DNA from 2 places in the Leifsonia sp. McL0608 genome. Region 1 is predicted to be linked to the other one. Evidence: predicted binding sites of a transcription regulator. Region 1 holds the regulator's gene; the other holds the start of a gene.

Region 1 (7,257 bases):
GGGCAGTGTGAATGCGCCTGCGTAGAGCGCCTTGCCGACGATGGCGCCCTCGAGGCCGTTCGGGACCAGCTCGCGGAGCGCAGCAATGTCGTCGAGGCTGGAGATTCCGCCGGACGCCACGACCGGACGCTCAGTGCGCTCCATCACGTCGCGCAGAAGGTCGAGGTTCGGTCCCTTGAGCGTGCCGTCCTTCGTGACATCGGTGACGACGTAGCGCGCGCATCCTGCGTCTTCGAGGCGGTCGAGCACCTGCCAGAGGTCGCCGCCGTCCTGCGTCCAGCCGCGCGCCGCAAGGGTGGTTCCGCGCACGTCGAGCCCGACAGCGATCGCCTCACCGTACCGGCCGATGACGTTCGCTGCCCATTCCGGGTTCTCGAGCGCCGCCGTGCCGAGGTTGATCCTGGTTGCGCCGATGCCGAGTGCCGCCTCGAGCGAGGCGTCGTCGCGGATGCCGCCCGACAACTCGACGTTCACCCCCCGCACCTGGCGGATGACCTTCTTCAGGAGCGCGTAGTTGTTGCCGCGACCGAACGCGGCATCGAGGTCGACGAGGTGGATCCACTCCGCACCCTGGCCGGCCCAGTCCGCCGCAGCGTCGACAGGGTCGCCGTAGTTCGTCTCCGAACCCGCCTCGCCCTGGGTCAGCCGTACGGCTTTGCCGTCGGCCACATCGACCGCCGGAAGCAGCACGAGTCGGGGTGCGGTGTTGAATTCGCTCATTTCGTAGCTTTCATGAATCACGGCCCTGGCGCAGAGTGCCGAGCCAGTTGTGGAGAAGACGGATGCCAGCCGCGCCCGACTTCTCGGGGTGGAACTGCGTCGCGCTCAGCGGGCCGTTCTCCACGGCGGCGATGAACCGCGACCCGTGTTCGCTCCACGTCACACGTGGCGCCGGGAAGGGCGGCATCACGTCGAGGGTCCACTGCTGCGCCGCATACGAGTGCACGAAGTAGAAGCGCTCGTCGCGGATGCCCTCGAACAGTGCCGAGTCCGCCGGCGCATCGACGGTGTTCCAGCCCATGTGCGGCAGGACGTCCGCGTCGAGGATGTCGACTTCGCCGGGCCATTCGCCGAGACCCGGAGAATCGTTCCCCCGCTCGACTCCGTGCTCGAACAGGATCTGCATCCCGACGCAGATGCCGAGCACCGGCCGTCCCCCGGCGAGCCGACGGTCGACGATCTCGTCGCCGTGGGACGCGCGCAATGCTTCGGCGACCGCTTTGAAGGCGCCGACGCCGGGCACGACGAGACCGTCAGCGGCCTGCGCCTTCGCACGATCGCCGGTCAGTTCGACATCGGCGCCGGCGGCCTCGAGCGCTTTCGCGGCCGAGTGCACATTGCCCGTTCCGTAGTCGAAGACGACGACCGACGGTCGGGTCACAGCGCGCCCTTCGTCGACGGGATGCCCGAGACGAGCGGGTCGAGCGCTTTCGCCTGGCGGAATGCGCGCGCGAAGGCCTTGAACTCGGCCTCGGCGATGTGGTGCGGGTCGCGGCCGCCGAGAACGGTGATGTGCGTCGTGAGCGCGGCGTTGAAGGTGATCGCCTCGAACACGTGACGCACCATGGAACCGGTGAAATGGCCGCCGATGAGGTGGTATTCGAAGCCTGCAGGCTCACCGGTGTGCACCAGGTACGGACGGCCGGAGATGTCGACGACGGCCTGCACGAGCGCTTCGTCGAGCGGCACGAGGGCGTCGCCGAACCGCGAGATCCCCGACTTGTCGCCGAGCGCGGAACGGATGGCCTGGCCGAGCACGATGCCGATGTCTTCGACCGTGTGGTGCACGTCGATCTCGACGTCGCCGCTGGCGCGGACCGTCAGGTCGGTGAGGGAGTGCTTCGCGAACGCGGTCAGCAGGTGGTCGAAGAAGGGCACGGACGACTGCACGTCGGCGATGCCCTTCCCGTCGAGGTCGACGGTGAGCTGGATGCTCGACTCGCTCGTCTCCCGCTGGATCGTGGCCGTGCGATTGGTCATGACTGCGAGTTTAGTGTCGACGCGGTGACGCCCTCGTCTGTGTGACCGAGTGAGGCGAGCGCCGTCAGAAACGCCGTCGTCTCGGCCTCGGTGCCCGCGGTCACGCGCAGGTGGCCGGGGATTCCGACATCACGGATGAGGACTCCCTGGGCCAGGAGCGCCTGGAAGGTCGCGTGCGGGTCGCGCACACCGCCGAAGAGGACGAAGTTGCTCCCGCTGCGGTGCGGCTGGTACCCGAGCGCCGCGAGTTCGGTCACGAGCCGATCGCGCTGCGCGGAGATCTCGCCGACCATGGCGAGCATCTCGGCGGAGTGGGCGAGCGCTGCGATCGCCGCCGCCTGGGTGAGCGCGGACAGGTGATACGGGAGGCGCACCAGTCGGAGGGCGTCCGTGACGGCGGAGTCCGCGGCGAGGTAGCCGACCCGCGCCCCGGCGAAGGCGAAGGCCTTGCTCATCGTGCGCGAGACGAGCAGGCGTTCGCGTCCCGGCAGGAGCGTGAGGGCGGAGGGGCTCCCCGAAGGCATGAACTCGGCGTACGCCTCGTCGACCACGACGATTCCCCGTGCCGCGTCATAGACAGCAGCGATCGTCTCGATCGAGAGCGGTGTGCCGGTCGGGTTGTTCGGGGCGCACAGGATCACGATGTCGGGGTCGACGCGGCGGATCTCTGCGACGGCTGTCTCGGCGCTGAGTTCGAAGTCATCGCCCCGGGGGCCCGCGATCCATTGGGTTCCCGTGCCGGAAGCGAGGATCGAGTACATCGAATAGGTCGGCGCGAAGCCGAGCATGGTGCGCCCGGGTCCACCGAAGGCCTGCAGGATGTGCTGGATGACCTCGTTCGACCCGTTCGCCGCCCAGATCTGCGCAGAGGTCAGACCGTGCCCGAGATACCGGGCCAGGCTTTCGCGCAGCTCGACGAATTCGCGATCGGGATAGCGGTTGACCCCGTGGATCGCTTTGGCGACCGCGGCCACGATGTCTGCCGCCACGTCATCCGGAATCGGATGCGTGTTCTCATTCACGTTAAGCGCGACCGGAACGGTCTTCTGTGGTGCGCCGTACGGGGTCTTTCCCCGCAGGTCATCGCGAATAGGCAGATCAGAGAGGGAGGTCACCTACCCAATGCTAATGCGGCAGGACTGCGCGTCTCCTCGTGCCAGTTCTCACTGCCCGGTGCTGTACTGCGCCGGAATCGCGATGCGCTGACCGGGTGTCACGACGGCCGACTGCAGCTGGTTCAGCGACACGATGTCAGCGATCACGTCGCGCGGATCTGCACTCGGCGCGACCTTCTCGGCGATGCTCCAGAGCGACTGGCCGGAGTGAACCGTCACGTAGGCGAACTGCGTGTGCGTGCTCGAGCCGGTCGCGATGGCGCCCCCGCCGTTGACGGCGAAGAGAAAGGCGCCCACCACCAAAGGAACGGCCGCGAGCGTCGTGAGCACGGCACGACCACGCCGCGTGAGACGGAGGTGCGTGGACGGTTCACCGGCGGGGCGGGACGTCGCACCGGCGAAATGCGTCGGCATCTGAATCGCTGCAGTCATGGCCTGTCCTCCTGGGAGTATTCGCATCCGGCACTCGGCCGGGAGGGCCGGATGCGAAGCTATGTTCCGAATATATCTTCGAATGTCTGAAACTTCAACCACTCCACAGGCACTGATTATGGGACGAATATCGCAACACACTCGAACACATGTTTGTTTCAGCGCTGCATCGTGGATACAGTTTCGATTGTCTGGAGTTCACTCAACCAGGCACCACCGACATTCGTTCCAGAGCACGTCCCGGAACGGACGCGGAGGCGGTCACGAAGGGACGGGGAAGTGACGAACGACACTGGAGCAGGGCGCGAACGCGGCGGGACCCGCCGGCGCAAGAACCTCAGCGAGAAGCAGCTCGCCATCCTCGACGTGATCGCGCGCTCCGTCAGCCAGCGCGGCTATCCGCCGAGCATGCGGGAGATCGGCGACGCCGTCGGGCTCTCGTCGCTGTCGAGCGTGACGCACCAGCTGAACCAGCTCGAGCTGAGCGGCTACCTCAGGCGCGACCCGAACCGGCCACGCGCACTCGAGATCCTGATCGACGTCCCCTCCACCGCATCCGAAAGCCTCGACTACGAGAACCAGACCCCGGTCGGCGACGCCCGGATGGTCCCGCTGGTCGGACGCATCGCCGCCGGCGTGCCCATCACGGCCGACCAGCAGGTCGAAGAAGTCTTCCCCCTCCCCCGCCAGCTCGTCGGCAACGGAGACCTCTTCATGCTGAAAGTCGTCGGCGAGTCGATGATCGATGCGGCGATCTGCGACGGCGACTGGGTGGTCGTCCGGCAGCAGAAGACGGCGGAGAACGGTGACATCGTCGCCGCCATGCTCGACAGCGAGGCCACGGTCAAGGTCTTCCGCCAGCGCGACGGCCACACCTGGCTGCTCCCCCGCAACTCGAACTTCGAGCCGATCCTCGGCGACTTCGCCGAGGTACTCGGCAAGGTGGTGGCGGTCCTCCGCGCGGTCTGAGCATCACCGCCCCGCGTCAGGAGCCGTCGTCAGGGCCCCGGCGCGGACACGATGCCGGAGTCGTAGGCGAAGACCACGACCTGCGCCCGATCACGTGCGTCCAGCTTCGCCATCGCGCGCGACACGTGGGTCTTCGCCGTCGCCGGACTGATGTACAGGCGTTCGCCGATCTCCGCATTGCTGAGACCCACCGCGACCAGCGCGACGATCTCGCGCTCCCGGTCGGTCAGGAGCCCGAGCTTCTCGTCGACGGCCGCATCCCGCCGCGGCAGGGTGGCGAAGCGCTCGATCAACCTGCGTGTGACACTCGGCGCGAGCAGGGACTCGCCTGAGGCGACCACTCGCACTGCCCGCCGGAGGTCGTCCGGTTCCAGGTCCTTGAGAAGGAAGCCGCTCGCGCCCGCACGCAGCGCCTCGAACACCGTGGCGTCCAGCTCGTACGTCGTGACCACCAGAACCCGCGTGCCCGGGAGCGACGCGTCGGCGATCACAGAGGCCGTCGCTGCGATCCCGTCGAGGCGCGGCATCCGCACATCCATCACGATCACGTCCGGACGCATCCGGCGTGCCAGCTCCACCGCCTCGATGCCGTCCGCGGCCTCTCCGACGACCTCGATGTCGTCGGAACGCTCGAGGATCGCGCGGAACCCCTCGCGGATGAGCGCCTGGTCGTCGGCCAGGACGACGCGGATCACGCCGGCTCCTCGATCGGCAGCACTGCGGACACGAGGAAGCCGCCGGCCCGCGACGTGCCGGTTTCGAGCGTTCCGCCGACCGAGTGGGCGCGCTCGCGCATCCCGACCAGCCCGAGCCCGCGGCCGTCGCCGCCCGCAGGCGCGCCGCGGCCGTTGTCCTCCACCGTCACGAGCAGCGCGCGCGTGTCGAGGTCTGCGCGCACCGTCACCCACACTGTGCTCGCCGCTGCGTGACGCACGACGTTCGTGACGGCCTCTTGGACGATACGGAAGGCGGTCAGCTCGACGAACGGTGTGATCTCCGCGCCATCGACGGAGATCCGCGACTCGACCGTCAGGCCCGACGCCTCGAGTTCCGCCAGGAGGTCGGGAAGCCTGTCCAGTCCGGGCTGCGGAGCGGTCTCGGCACCGGGCGCAGGATCGCGACGGAGCAGTTCGAGAGTGCGGCGCAGCTCCGGAATCGCCTGGCGCGACAGCCCGCGCACCTTCATCATCGCCGTGCGGGCCGCATCCGGATGGTCGTCGAACGCGTCGAGGGCGACTCCGGCCTGCACCGAGATAACCGAGATGGTGTGCGCCAGCACGTCGTGGAGCTCGCGCGCCATCCCGAGGCGTTCGTCGGTCAGCTCCTCGCGCATCCGCGCCTCCGCCTCGCTCGCGGCGGCGGCCACGCTCAGCTCGTTGTTGCGTCGAACCTGCGCGGCCGTCGCGCCCAGCACCACCATGACCGCCATTCCGAGGGCAGGACCGGTGATGGCGAACGAAAGCCAGGGCACCGGCTCGGGGGGAAGGGACGGGATGATCATCCACGCGACGATGAAACCGGACGCCATGAGGATCGAGCGCCAGGTCGATCGTCCGTAGGCGCCGATCGCATATGACGTCGCGAACAGCACGAGGGCGGGTGACGCGCCCGGGTAGCCGGCGAAATGATAGACGGCGACCGCGGCGATCACGATGAAGGAGACCAGAACCGGATGCGTGCGCCGCCAGACCAGCGGCGCGCACGCGGCGAAGCCGAGCAGGTAGGCGCCGGCGGGAAACGCCTCGATCGCCGGGAAGGTCGTCGGGGAGGCGTAGGCCAGTTCGGCGTAGATCCCGGCCTCGACGATCACGAGCACCACCACCGCGATCAGCAGGTCGATCTGGAACGCGGTGATGCGGTGTCCGCTGCGGGTCGCCACCGCCGGGCTCGTCACCATGTCAGCCTATCGGGGGCTGCGGACGAAGCCGCAGCAGACGTGGGCGACGGTAGGCCAGGAAAGCGACACCGGACAGAGCCGCGGTCCACGCGACCAGGATGGCGATGGTGGTGGGATCGGGGACGCTCCCGCCCGCGATCTCCCAGCCGAGGTTCGCGAGCCGGTAGGTCGGCATCCACAGCGCCAGGTCGCTCATCCCCGACGGAAGGACAGCCGGAGGAACCCACAAGCCGCCGAGCGCCGACATCGCCATGTAGAGCCCGTAGCTGAGCGGGTAGGCGAGATCGGAGCCGACGAGGAAGCCGATGGCGATCCCGAGGGCCGCGAAAGTCGTGCTTCCGAGCCACAGGGCGGCGACCAGGGCGACCCATTGCCCGATCGACAGCGAGACCCCCTTCGCTACGGCCGCCGTCACGCAGACCAGCACGATCGCAGGCAGTGCGGTCAGGACGCTCGCGAAGACTTTCGACCCGAGTACGGTCGCGCCGGAGATCGGCATGGATCGCAGCTGCTGCAGCCATTCGGTCTGGCGCTCCTCAGCGATCCGAGGGCCAGTCGTGGACAGGACCGCCCAGATCGCGCCGTATGCGGCCATGGCGACCATGATCTCGACCGTGCCAGGGAGCTCGCCGGGCGGGGTCGGACCGCCGCCGAACAACGTCGCGAACAAGAGGTAGAAGCCGATCGGCGCGGCGACGGCCAGTGCGAGGTATTTGGGGTCGCGCAGCATGCGGAGCGTCTCCAGCCGGAGAAGGGAGCGGGTCATGATTGAGCCTCCTGGGTGAGGGTGAGAAAGGATTCGTCGAGGCTGGGCGGGCTCACCTCGAGGGACTTCCACCCGAGACTGCAGGCCGCCAGCGCTCG
Region 2 (7,257 bases), 510 kb from region 1:
GGAAGGGTGGAACCCGCCCTGCTGGCCAGTTCGATGAGCGGCCGGAGCATCTGGGGCGGCAGATTGTCGACGACATACCAGTCGAGGTCTTCCAGGGCATTGGCCACCGTGGACCGCCCGGCGCCCGACATTCCGGTGACGATCAGCACTTCCTGCTGCTCGTTTTCGGTGGTCATGGGCGTCGCGCCTCCGATCGGTCGGTGTGCCTCCAGCCTATCGACTGCCGAGGCGATCATGGATGGCCCCAGCTAGGGAGGGTCCTATCCCTTTCACCCCCGCGATTTCCTCCTGTGTCGCCTTCCTGAGCTGGGCGACGGAGCCGAAATGTTTGAGCAGTTCCTTCACCCGCGAGGGACCGAGACCGGGGATCTCCCCGAGTACGGAGCTGATGTCGCGCTTGCGTCGGGAACGCTGGTAGGTGATCGCGAACCGGTGGGCCTCGTCGCGGATGCGCTGGATGAGGAAGAGCGCATCGCTGTTGCGCGGGAGGATGACCGGGTAGTCGGAGTCGGGCAGCCAGATCTCTTCGAGGCGCTTGGCGATTCCGGCGAGCTGGATGCCCTGGACGCCCGATTCTTCGAGGGCACGCGCGGCGGCCGCGACCTGCGGCTGGCCGCCGTCGACGATGAGCAGGTTCGGTGGGTAGGAGAACCGCGCGCGTCGCTTCTCTGCGGCCGCCGCGAGCTCGTCGTCGAGGGTACTCGGTTCCGCGGCGTCGCTGCCGGACACCGTGTCGCCGAGCGCGTTGGCGTCGAGGCCGTCGTCTTCGAGCGCGCCGTCGAACCCGGAGTCCGGACTTTCTGCCGCATCCGCCGCATCCACGGCTTCCGCCGCGTCCGGGCGGAGGTATGCGAGCCGCCGTGTGATGACCTGGTAGATCGACTCGGTGTCGTCGGTCGACTCAGGGATGCTGAAGCGACGGTACTGGTCTTTGCGGGGCAGCCCGTCTTCGAACACCACCATGGAAGCGACGATGTTCGTGCCGCTGAGGTGGGACACGTCGTAGCATTCCATGCGAAGCGGGGCGTCATCCATGCCGAGGGCGTCCCGGATGTCGCCGAGGGCTTTGGAGCGGGCGACGAAGTCCGAGCTCCGTCGCGTCTTGTAGAGGATCAGCGCGTTCTTCGCGTTCATCTCGACGGTCTGGGCGAGCGCCGCCTTGTCGCCGCGCTGCGCGACGCGGAGACCGACTCTGCCCGTGAGCGCTCCGCGCGACGCGGCGGGGTCACCGTTCTCCTGTCGTCGCGCGGTCAGCCAGAGCTCGAGCTCGGCCGCGTCTTCCGGCAGTTCGGGTACGAGGATCTCCCGCGGCGGCGCAGAAACGCCTTCGTACGCGTTCTGCAACACGATCTCGACGAGTTCGCCGAGTTCGACGTCGAGTTCTTTGTCGACCACCCAGCTGCGCACACCGCGGATGCGGCCGCCGCGAACGATGAACTGTTGTACGGCAGCGGCGAGTTCGTCGTGCGCGATTCCGAAGAAGTCTGCGTCGACGCCCTCGGGCAGAACGACGGCGGTCTTCGACATCGCCGCCTCGAGTGCCTGGATGGCGTCCCGGTGCCGCGCAGCCGATTCGTAGTCCTGGGTGCTCGCCGCCGCCTTCATCTGCTCGGTGAGGCCGCGGATGTATCGCGTGTCGTTGCCCGCCATGAACGACGCGAAGTCTTCCGCGATCGCACGGTGCTCGTCTTTGGTCACCCGGCCGACGCAGGGTGCGGCGCACTTGCCGATGTCACCGAGCAGGCAGGGACGCCCGGTGAGTTCGGCCCGCCGGTACACGCCGTCGGAACAGCTCCGCATCGGGAATGCCTTGAGCATGAGGTCGACGGTGTCGCGGATCGCCCAGACCTTCGTGTATGGACCGAAGTACCGCGCGTCCTTGATGTTGCGATTGCGCGTGACCGTGACGCGAGGCACCTCCTCGCCGAGGGTGACGGCGAGATATGGGTAGGTCTTGTCGTCGCGGAACTGAACGTTGAACGGCGGGTTGAATTCTTTGATCCACGTGTATTCGAGCTGCAGCGCCTCGAACTCGGTCGCCACGACGGTCCATTCGACGGATGCGGCGGTCGTGACCATCTTGCGGGTGCGGTCATGGAGGTTGCGCAGCGGCGCGAAGTAGTTGCTCAGTCGCGCGCGCAGGTTCTTCGCCTTGCCGACGTAGAGCACCCGCCGATTCGCGTCACGGAAGCGGTAGACACCCGGCTGCGTCGGGATCTCGCCGGCCTTGGGCCGGTAGCTGACGGTATCGGCCACGCCCGTGTCCTACGCAGCGCCCTTGGCGCGCTCGATCGCCGGAAGGATCTCTTTCAGGTAGACACCGGTGTGGCTTCCCGGGGTCTCGGCGACCTGCTCCGGTGTGCCTGTGGCGATGACCTGCCCGCCGCCCGCACCGCCCTCGGGGCCGAGATCGATCACCCAGTCGGCTGACTTGATCACGTCGAGGTTGTGCTCGATCACGATCACGGTGTTCCCCTTGTCGAGCAGCCCGTTGAGCACGAGCAGAAGCTTGCGCACGTCTTCGAAGTGAAGGCCGGTCGTCGGCTCATCGAGCACGTACACACTGCGGCCGTTCGAGCGCCTCTGCAGCTCCGTCGCCAGTTTGACCCGCTGTGCCTCGCCGCCCGAAAGGGTCGTCGCGCTCTGCCCGAGCCGGACGTAACCGAGTCCGACGTCGACAAGTGTCTGGAGGTAGCGGTGGATCGCCGAGATGGGCCGGAAGAATTCGGCCGCTTCGGTGATCGGCATGTCGAGCACTTCGGCGATGTTCTTGCCCTTGTAATGCACCGACAACGTGTCGCGGTTGTACCGCGCTCCCCCGCAGACCTCGCACGCGACGTACACGTCGGGCAGGAAGTTCATCTCGATCTTGATCGTGCCGTCGCCGGAGCACGCCTCGCAGCGGCCGCCCTTGACGTTGAACGAGAAGCGGCCGGGCTGATAGCCACGGGTCTTGGCCTCGAGCGTCTCGGAGAAGAGGGTGCGGATGCGGTCGAACACTCCGGTGTAGGTCGCCGGGTTCGATCGGGGCGTGCGTCCGATCGGCGCCTGGTCGACGTGGATGACCTTGTCGAGGTTGTCGAGTCCGGTGACCTTGCCGTGCCTGCCCGGGAGCTTGCGTGCACCGTTGAGCCGGTTGGCGAGAACGCGGTACAGGATGTCGTTCACCAGGGACGACTTGCCCGACCCGCTGACCCCGGTGACGGCGATGAAGGTGCCCAGCGGGAAGTCCACCGTGACCTTCTTCAGGTTGTTCGCTTCGGCACCGACGACCGTGATCATCCGATCGCGGTCGATTGGGCGGCGGGTCGTCGGCGTCTCGATCTCTCTGCGGCCGGCCAGATAGTCGCCGGTCAGCGATCGGGTGTTCGCCAGGAGTTCCTCATAGGACCCGGAGTGGACTACGTGGCCGCCGTTGACGCCGGCGCCCGGACCGATGTCGACGATCCAGTCGGCCGTGCGGATGGTGTCTTCGTCGTGTTCGACCACGATCAGCGTATTGCCGAGGTCGCGGAGAGCGACGAGTGTCTCGATGAGGCGGCGGTTGTCGCGCTGGTGCAGTCCGATGCTGGGCTCGTCGAGCACATAGAGCACGCCGGTGAGGCCCGACCCGATCTGAGTGGCCAGCCGGATGCGCTGCGCCTCCCCACCGGACAGGGTCGCTGCCGCGCGCGACAGGTTCAGGTAGTTGAGACCGACCTGGATGAGGAAGTCGAGCCGGACCTTGATCTCACGCAGGACCTGGGCGGCGATCGCCGTCTCGCGGTCGGTGAGGTGGAGCTTGTCCATGAACCCTCGGGCATCCGTGAGACTCAGCTCGGACGCGTCGGCGATGCTTGCGCCGTGGATGAGGACGGCGAGGACCTCGGGCTTCAGCCGTTTGCCGTTGCAGACGGGGCACGGCACTTCGCGCAGGTATTCCGCCCAGCGCGCCCGCTGCGTGTCCGTGTCGGCCTGGATGTATTGCCGCTCGATGTACGGGACGACGCCCTCGAATCCCGAGGTGTAGCTCATCTCGCGGCCGTAGCGGTTCTTCCACCGCACCTTCACCTCGAAGTTGTCTCCGCGCATCACTGCGTTGCGGACTTCTTCGCTCAGATCTCGCCACGGCGTGTTCAGGGAGAATCCCAGATCGCGCGCGAGCCCGTCCAGGAGCTTCTCGTAGTAGTTGAAGAGTCCCTTGCCCTGCGTCGTCCAGGGGACGATGACGCCCTCGGCGATGCTGAGATCGTCGTCGGCGAGCAGGAGCGCCTCGTCGACCGACATGCGAGTCCCGAGCCCGGAGCATTCTGGACAGGCGCCGAATGGTGCGTTGAACGAGAACGTTCGCGGCTCGATCTCGGTGAGCTGGATCGGGTGGCCGTTGGGGCAGGACAGCTTCTCGCTGAAGGACCGCCAGGCCGCCGGCCCTTCGAGGTCGACGAAGTTCACCTGGACGAGTCCGTCGGTGAGTCGGAGCGCGGTCTCCAGTGAGTCGGTCAGGCGGCTGAGGATGTCGGGGCCGGCGACGAGCCGGTCGACGACCACGGAGATGTCGTGCTTGTACTGCTTCTTGAGCGTGGGCGGGTCACTCAGCTGGATCTGCTTGCCGTCGACGAGCGCACGTGAATATCCACCGGCCGCGAGCTCCTTGAACAGGTCGACGAACTCGCCCTTCTTCTGGGAGACGACGGGGCTGAGGATCTGGTACCGGGTGCCGGGTTCGAGCTCCATGAGCTGGTCGGCGATCTGCTGCACCGTCTGGCGCTGGATCGGTTCACCGCACACCGGACAGTGCGGAACGCCGATGCGCGCCCACAGGAGCCTCATGTAGTCGTAGATCTCGGTGATCGTCCCAACCGTCGAACGCGGGTTGCGGTTGGTCGACTTCTGGTCGATCGAGACGGCCGGGCTGAGCCCTTCGATGAAGTCGACGTCAGGTCGATCGACCTGGCCGAGGAACTGCCGGGCATACGCGGAGAGCGACTCGACGTAGCGACGCTGGCCCTCCGCGAAGATCGTGTCGAAGGCCAGAGATGACTTGCCCGAGCCGGACAGGCCCGTGAAGACGACGAGTGAGTCCCTGGGGATCTCGAGGTCGACGTTGTGCAGATTGTGCACTCGCGCGCCCCGCACACTGAGGTGGGATCCGGTCACCTGGTTGATACTCACTCGATCAATTCTCCGCTATTCGTGAAGCGGGACGGCCCACGTTCGCTCTCGGCGACAGTCGCCGCGTTCGCGCGGCACGTCCCCATGCCCCATCGTCCGAAACCCCGTGTTCGAACATATCTTCGATTGTAGCGCTCCCCCGTGGTGCTGCGCGTCCTGTACGCGGCGAGTCTAAGCCACCCCTCCGACATCCGAACGGTCAGGGTCGCCGTTCACGCAGGAGTGGACCGAGGAGGACGAGCGAGAGAGAAACGAGGGCCACCGCGGCGACGACCGCGATCGCGGGAAGAGCCGCGTGCGAAGCCGTAGCCGAGGCGAGCCACAGAGTGACAGCGATGAGCAGCTGCGACGGAACCTGGATCGCAGCGAACCGGAGGGCCGACGGTGCCAGCGCGCGCAACTGGACGCGTGCGCGCGGTGACATTACGAGCATCCAGGATGCGAGCACGTGCGCGGCATGCACGCCGGCCACCAGCAGGTACGGGTGCCAGTCGAGCGGATCCGGATGGCGCGTCAGCACAGTTCCCGCGAGAACGACCAGCATCACCCACGCCGTCATCCATCGAGGTACCACGACGGCGGCTGCAGCGAGAAGGACGACGACACCGCTCCAGAACGCCGAGGTCCCCTCCACCAGTCCGAGACCCACCCCGACGATGAAGAAGGCGCCGCGGAGCACCCAGGCGGTCACATGAGGGCCGATCATCGGCGCCCCATCGGCGTGACGAGAGGCGTCGTGTTCGAGCTTCGTCGGTTCCGAACTCACCGGACGCTCCTCGGCCGGCTCAGGTTCCGGAGCACGGCCTCTCGATCGGGCCGGCCGCCGGAGCGCTGCCAGCGCACGATGTCGATCCCGGCCGCGCCCAGTCGGTGCAGTCGTTCCTCGCGCTCCATCATCACGATGCGGAAGGCGACGACTTCGCGCCGGACCAGCCCCGTCGTCACCGGGTCGGGAAGGGAGTCGACACCGATGACGCGGTGCCCGGATGCCCTCCAGAGCAGGGCGAGGTGTGCGGCCTCATCGTCGAGGAAGGTCGAGAAGACGATGATCTCCGCACCGGGGACGACCTGCGGAGCACGCACGCGGTCGGATGCGAAGCCGGATGGCCGGGTGCGGGCGATCGCGTCCAGCAGACGATAGAGCTGGCGGTCGCCTCCGCCCGGCCGGAGGGCGCGGGTCTGCGTGGCGAGGTCGTGGAAGCCGACGCGATCACCGGCTCGGATGTAGCCGGCGGTGAGTGAACTCGCACCCTCGCGGGCGAGGTCGAGCGAGCTGATGCCGCGGTTCCGGGGAGCACCGCTGCTCCACTCGGCCACCCCGTCTGTCACGTCGTCCCGGCTGTCGAGGACGATCAGGATGGCCGCATCCGAGGTCGCGGTCGTCCGCCGCACGTACAGTTCTCCGGGCGCCTGGGCGCGTCGTGCCGTCGCGCGCCAGTCGATGCGTCGCAGTCGGTCCCCGCTCGTGAAGCGGTCGATGTCCCGGAATTCGCCCCCGTCGCCCGGCCGCGACGAGCTGTGCGGTCCCGTGAGTCCCGTGAGCCGTTCCGGCAACGGCAGGCTGCGCGGAGCGGTGTACGCCGGTTCCACGACGCGTTCCGAGAACAGCGGGAGGGTCGGATCGGACAGGAACGACGCATCCGCCCCGACCAGCCTGTAGCGGGTCTCGACGAACCGTTGCGGTCCTGAATGGAGGACGGCGATCGTTCCGGAGAGCGCCGTCGCCGTGCCGGGCGCGACGAGGTAGTCGCGCTGTCGGGATCCGAGGGTTCGCAGTCGCACGTGCACCGCGTCGACGCGTTCTTCAGCGGTGATGTGCACGGTGTAGTCGAGGGTCGTCCGATCGCTTCCGCGCTTCGTGGTCGAGGAGAAGGCCGAGAGTGTGCGGGTCACCGGTCGCCGGTCCCAGGCGACCGCGGCGCCGAGAGCGAGTGGTAGACCCACCAGGGCGAGTTCGATGTTCGACACGGCCAGCGCCATCCCGAGGCAGAGCAGGGCGACGACGACGGCGGCGGTCACGGATGCGCTCATCGACCATCCGTGACTGGATGCTGTCGGCGGAGGCTCGGGAGCCGCTTCGCGAGCGTTGTCGGTCATCGTCAGTCC

What was found. Region 1 encodes LexA, which represses DNA repair genes until DNA is damaged. Its sites were predicted from a motif close to TCGAACANNTGTTCGA; they were not measured.
Region 2: a site for LexA is predicted at 5,262-5,277, ahead of uvrA (excinuclease ABC subunit UvrA). Genes of this name have one in related genera too.

Annotation. Positions count from the first base shown of each region.
Region 1 covers NZ_CP154826.1:2,484,997-2,492,253, forward strand. The annotation lists gene priA (bifunctional 1-(5-phosphoribosyl)-5-((5-phosphoribosylamino)methylideneamino)imidazole-4-carboxamide isomerase/phosphoribosylanthranilate isomerase PriA) at 1-720, opposite strand, end outside; gene hisH (imidazole glycerol phosphate synthase subunit HisH) at 731-1,381, opposite strand; gene hisB (imidazoleglycerol-phosphate dehydratase HisB) at 1,378-1,980, opposite strand; gene AAYO93_RS11795 (histidinol-phosphate transaminase) at 1,977-3,095, opposite strand; gene AAYO93_RS11800 (LysM peptidoglycan-binding domain-containing protein) at 3,144-3,527, opposite strand; gene lexA (transcriptional repressor LexA) at 3,807-4,496, shown strand; gene AAYO93_RS11810 (response regulator transcription factor) at 4,526-5,191, opposite strand; gene AAYO93_RS11815 (sensor histidine kinase) at 5,188-6,393, opposite strand; gene AAYO93_RS11820 (ABC transporter permease) at 6,395-7,159, opposite strand; gene AAYO93_RS11825 (ABC transporter ATP-binding protein) at 7,156-7,257, opposite strand, start outside.
Region 2 covers NZ_CP154826.1:1,970,844-1,978,100, reverse strand. The annotation lists gene rapZ (RNase adapter RapZ) at 1-176, opposite strand, end outside; gene uvrC (excinuclease ABC subunit UvrC) at 214-2,256, opposite strand; gene uvrA (excinuclease ABC subunit UvrA) at 2,266-5,151, opposite strand; gene AAYO93_RS09310 (hypothetical protein) at 5,351-5,917, opposite strand; gene AAYO93_RS09305 (DUF58 domain-containing protein) at 5,914-7,248, opposite strand; gene AAYO93_RS09300 (AAA family ATPase) at 7,251-7,257, opposite strand, start outside.